Regions from separate parts of the Rhizobium quercicola genome, predicted to be linked through region 1. Evidence: riboswitches for the same ligand, from Rfam matches in the RefSeq annotation. Region 1 holds a riboswitch; the other holds the start of a gene.
The links. A riboswitch is a leader RNA that binds a small molecule or an ion and turns the genes downstream of it on or off. The one in region 1 is predicted to bind S-adenosylmethionine.
Positions count from the first base shown of each region.

Region 2: it holds a riboswitch for S-adenosylmethionine, as region 1 does, so the genes downstream of both, metA (homoserine O-acetyltransferase MetA) here and LRX75_RS05960 (O-succinylhomoserine sulfhydrylase) in region 1, are expected to answer to the same signal.

Region 1 covers NZ_JAJOZR010000003.1:168,889-171,274, forward strand. Annotated here, with positions in the region: gene LRX75_RS05955 (2'-deoxycytidine 5'-triphosphate deaminase) at 1-911, opposite strand, end outside; SAM riboswitch at 985-1,063, shown strand; gene LRX75_RS05960 (O-succinylhomoserine sulfhydrylase) at 1,109-2,302, shown strand.
Region 2 covers NZ_JAJOZR010000002.1:279,281-281,666, forward strand. Annotated here, with positions in the region: gene LRX75_RS04750 (ABC-F family ATP-binding cassette domain-containing protein) at 1-841, shown strand, start outside; SAM riboswitch at 899-976, shown strand; gene metA (homoserine O-acetyltransferase MetA) at 1,026-1,949, shown strand; gene LRX75_RS04760 (aldose epimerase family protein) at 2,080-2,386, shown strand, end outside.

The DNA of each region.
Region 1 (2,386 bases):
GTGCCGCCCGCCTGCGCATGGCCGAAGCCGGGGTCGAAGAAACCGGCATAATGGACGCGGAACTCGCCGACCAGCGGATCGAACGGCGTCATTTCCGCGGCAAAGAGCGGCGGCACATGCACGGCCTCGCGCGAGACGAGGATGTAGAACTCATCGGGATCAAGGATGAGCTCGTCGGCGCCGCGGCTGTAGAGCGGCTCCCAGAAATCGTAGATCCCGTGAGCGCCCTTGCGGTCCACATCCACCACGGCCGTGTGGTGCTTGCCGCGATAGCCGATCAGCCCGTCGGCGCCGGTTCCCTTCAGGTCGATCGACAGGGCGATGCCGGCACCGGAAACGTTCGGCGTATCGCTGGCCACCAGCGTCTCCGTGCGGTGAAGGTCGAGAACCTCGCCCTCCGTCAGCAGCGCATGGCCGACGCGGAAGCGGATCTGCGACAGGCGCGAGCCGCGCCGCACGATGACGGGGAAGGTGCGCGGGCTGATTTCGAGATAGAGCGGGCCGCGATAGCCGGCCGGGATCTTGTCGAACTCCTGCGCGCGATCGGTGATGACGCGGGTGAAGATATCGAGCCGGCCGGTCGAGCTTTTCGGATTGGCCGAGGCCGACATCGCAGCCGGCAGGTCGAGGCTTTCCATCAGGGGGACGATGTAGACGCAGCCTGTTTCGAGCACGGCGCCCTCGGTCAGGTCGATCACGTGCAGCTTCAGGCGATCGAGCTTGTCGGCGACGAGATGGCCGGGCCCCGGCATGAAGCTCGCGCGCACCCGGAAGGCCCGGGCGCCGAGCCGCAGGTCGAGGCTCGCCGGCTGGATCTGGTCCTCGTCCAGCGGTCCTTCGCTCAGAAGGCGGCCATCATCGAACAGCGAAGCGATTGCGCTATCCGCCAGAATGCCCGTTTCGCGCGCCATGCCATCATCCTTTTTTCGAGGCCGACAAAACCAAATACGGCCGATTGACGCAAGCGGGGCGAAGACGTATGGGAACTTATCCCGTGGTGATTTGGCCGGTCGGCTTGCAGCCACGTTAAACAAATGGCTAAAAAGACCGGGCTCGAACCGGTCTGCTTTACGCGACCGGTTTTTTTGTTTCTGGAAGGAGACAAGCGATGAGCACGGCAAACAACACCTGGCGCCCGGCGACACAGCTCGTTCACGGCGGCACCACCCGCTCCAACCATGGCGAGACGTCCGAGGCGATCTTCCTCACGCAGGGCTTCCTCTACGACACCTCGGAGGCCGCGGAAGCGCGCTTCAAGGGCGAGACGGACGGCTTCATCTATGCCCGCTACGGCAGCCCGACCAACGACATGTTCGAAAAGCGCATGTGCCTGCTGGAAGGCGCCGAGGATGCGCGCGCCACGGCCTCGGGCATGGCAGCCGTGTCCGCAGCCATTCTCTGCCAGCTGAAGGCCGGCGATCATATCGTTGCCGCCCGTGCGCTCTTCGGCTCGTGCCGCTGGGTCGTGGAAACGCTGGCGCCGACCTACGGCATCGAATGCACGCTGGTCGATGGCCGCTTCATCGAGAACTGGGAAAAGGCGATCCGCCCGAACACCAAGGTCTTCTTCCTCGAAAGCCCGACCAACCCGACGCTGGAAGTGGTCGATATCGCCGCCGTGGCCAAGCTTGCCGATGCGGCGGGTGCCAAGCTTGTGGTGGACAACGTCTTTGCGACGCCGCTGCTGCAGAAGCCGCTCGACCTCGGCGCGCATGTCGTCGTCTATTCCGCCACCAAGCATATCGACGGCCAGGGCCGGTGCCTCGGCGGCGTCATCCTGTCGTCGAAGGACTGGATCGACGAGCATCTGCACGACTACTTCCGCCACACGGGCCCGGCCCTGTCGCCGTTCAATGCCTGGACGCTGCTGAAGGGCATCGAAACCCTGCCGCTGCGCGTGCGCCAGCAGAGCGAGAATGCGGCGAAGGTTGCCGATTTCCTGGCCGAGCAGAACCAGATCGCCCGCGTCATCTATCCCGGCCGGAAGGATCACCCGCAGGCCGACATCATCGCGCGGCAGATGAAGGGTGGCTCCACGCTGGTCTGCTTCGAGATGAAGGGCGGCAAGGAGGCGGCGTTCGCGCTGCAGAACGCTCTGGAGATCGTCAAGATCTCCAACAATCTCGGCGATGCCAAGAGCCTGATCACGCATCCCGCGACCACGACGCACAAGAACCTCGCCGAAGACGCCCGCGCCGAACTCGGCATTTCTGACGGTACCGTGCGCCTCTCCGCCGGGATCGAGGACAGTGACGACCTGATCGAGGATTTCGCCCGGGCGCTCAAGGCCGTCTCGGCCTGAGCCAACCCGTCCGCGATCGCCGTAAACCCTGAAATCGCGCCGCACCGGCGCGATTTTTCTTTGTCCCGCGCTGCAACACACTTT
Region 2 (2,386 bases), on a different contig from region 1:
GACGCCCGACGAGGGCAAGGTGAAGCTCGGCACCAATCTGGAGATCGCCACGCTCGACCAGAAGCGCGAGGACCTGAACCTCGAGGATACGCTGGCCAACTACCTGACCGACGGACGCGGCGAGACGCTGCTGGTCAATGGCGAGCAGCGGCATGTGACCGGCTACATGAAGGAGTTCCTGTTCCAGCCCGAGCAGGCGCGCACGCCGATCAAGAACCTCTCCGGCGGCGAGCGGGCCCGGCTGATGCTGGCGCGCATTCTGTCGCGCCCGACGAACCTTCTCATCCTCGACGAACCGACGAACGACCTCGACATCGAGACGCTCGATCTCCTGCAGGAGATCGTCGCGGGCTTCGCCGGCACCGTCATCCTCGTCAGCCACGACCGCGACTTCCTCGACCGCACGGTGACCTCCACCATCGCGCCGGCCGACCCGGAGGCCCCGGACGGTCGCTGGATCGAATATGCCGGCGGCTATTCCGACATGATGGTGCAGCGCAAGGGCGTGGCCGACGAACGCAAGCGCGCCGAGAAGGCGGAGAAGGCCCGCCAGAGCGGTTCCGTTTCGACAGCCGGTGCCGGCGGTACAGGGAAAGCGGCCAAGGGAAAGCTCTCCTTCAAGCAGAAGTTTGCGCTGGAGACCCTGCCGAAGGAAATGGAGAAGGCGCAGGGCGAGATCGCGAAGCGCGAGGCCGAGATGGCCGATCCGAAGCTCTTCACCAAGAATCCGGCCCGGTTCGCAGCCCTTGCCGCCGAGCTCGAAAAACTGCGCGCCTCCATCGAGACCATGGAGGGCGAGTGGCTGGAACTGGAAATGCTGCGCGAGGAGCTGGAGGGCTGACGACCCCGCGGCGGCCCGTTGCGCGTCATCCTTGATTCGCGAAGGCATCGGGTCTATGACGGACGCCGTGGTGATTTGGCCGGCCGGCTTGCAGCCACGTTAAACAAGTCGCTAAAGGGCCGTGGGACGATGTTTCGCCCGCTCCCCTCCATTTCGGCCGGTGTCGTTATTCCGAGTGAAGCCGATGCCCATCAAGATACCCGATACGCTGCCCGCCTTCGAAACCCTCGTCTCCGAGGGCGTGCGGGTGATGACCGAAACGGCCGCCATCCGCCAGGATATCCGGCCGCTGCAGATCGGGCTTCTCAATCTCATGCCGAACAAGATCAAGACCGAGGTGCAGATGGCGCGCCTCGTCGGCGCCTCGCCGCTGCAGGTGGAGTTCACGCTGATCCGGCTCGGCAGCCACAAGGCGAAGAACACGTCGGAAGATCACCTGCTCGCCTTCTACGAGACGTTCGAGGATGTGCGTGAGCGGCATTTCGACGGGCTGATCATCACCGGTGCGCCCGTGGAGACGCTGCCTTTCGAGGAGGTGACCTACTGGGAGGAGATGCAGCAGATCTTCGACTGGACGCACACGCATGTCCATTCGACGCTCAATATCTGCTGGGGCGCGATGGCGGCGATCTATCATTTCCATGGCGTGCCGAAGCATGCGCTGCGGGAAAAGGCCTTCGGCGTCTATACGCACCACAATCTCAATCCGTCTTCGGTCTATCTCAGCGGCTTCTCCGACGATTTTCAGATCCCCGTCTCCCGCTGGACCGAGGTGCGGCGCGAGGATATCGAGACGGTGCCGGGGCTCGAGATCCTGATGGAATCCGACGAGATGGGCGTCTGCTTCGTGCACGAAAAGGCCGGCAACCGCCTCTATGTGTTCAACCATGTGGAATATGATTCGACGTCGCTGTCGGACGAGTATTTCCGCGACGTGAATGCCGGCGTGCCGATCAAGATGCCGTATAACTATTTCCCCCACAACGATCCGGACCTGCCGCCGCAGAACCGCTGGCGCAGCCATGCGCATCTGCTGTTCGGCAACTGGATCAACGATATCTACCAGACGACGCCCTACGAGCTGGCGGAGATCGGCCGGGGCCGCTGACAGGTTTCGCGCGCCGTCAGGCGCGTACGGAAGATTCCGCGATCGACGCGGGGAGACGACGCGGTCGGCGGTGCCTGGGGCATCGCGACCGGACAAGAGCGAGGACCATATCTTGACCAGCAACACTGCCATGGAGATTTTCGGCCATCTGAAGACGGGCGAGCCCGTGCACCGCGTGACGATCCGCGGGGGCGGGCTGACGGCGAACGTCATCTCCTGGGGCGCCGTCATTCAGGACCTGCGGCTCGAGGGGCATGCCCCGCCGCTGGTGCTCGGCTTCGAGGCCTTCGACGATTACCCGGCCTACTCCTCCTATTTCGGCGCGACGCCCGGCCGTTCGGCCAACCGCATCGGGCACGGCCGCTTCACGATCGACGGCGAGGACTTTCAGCTGGAGCTGAACGAGAACGGCGTGACGCATCTGCATGGCGGCAGCG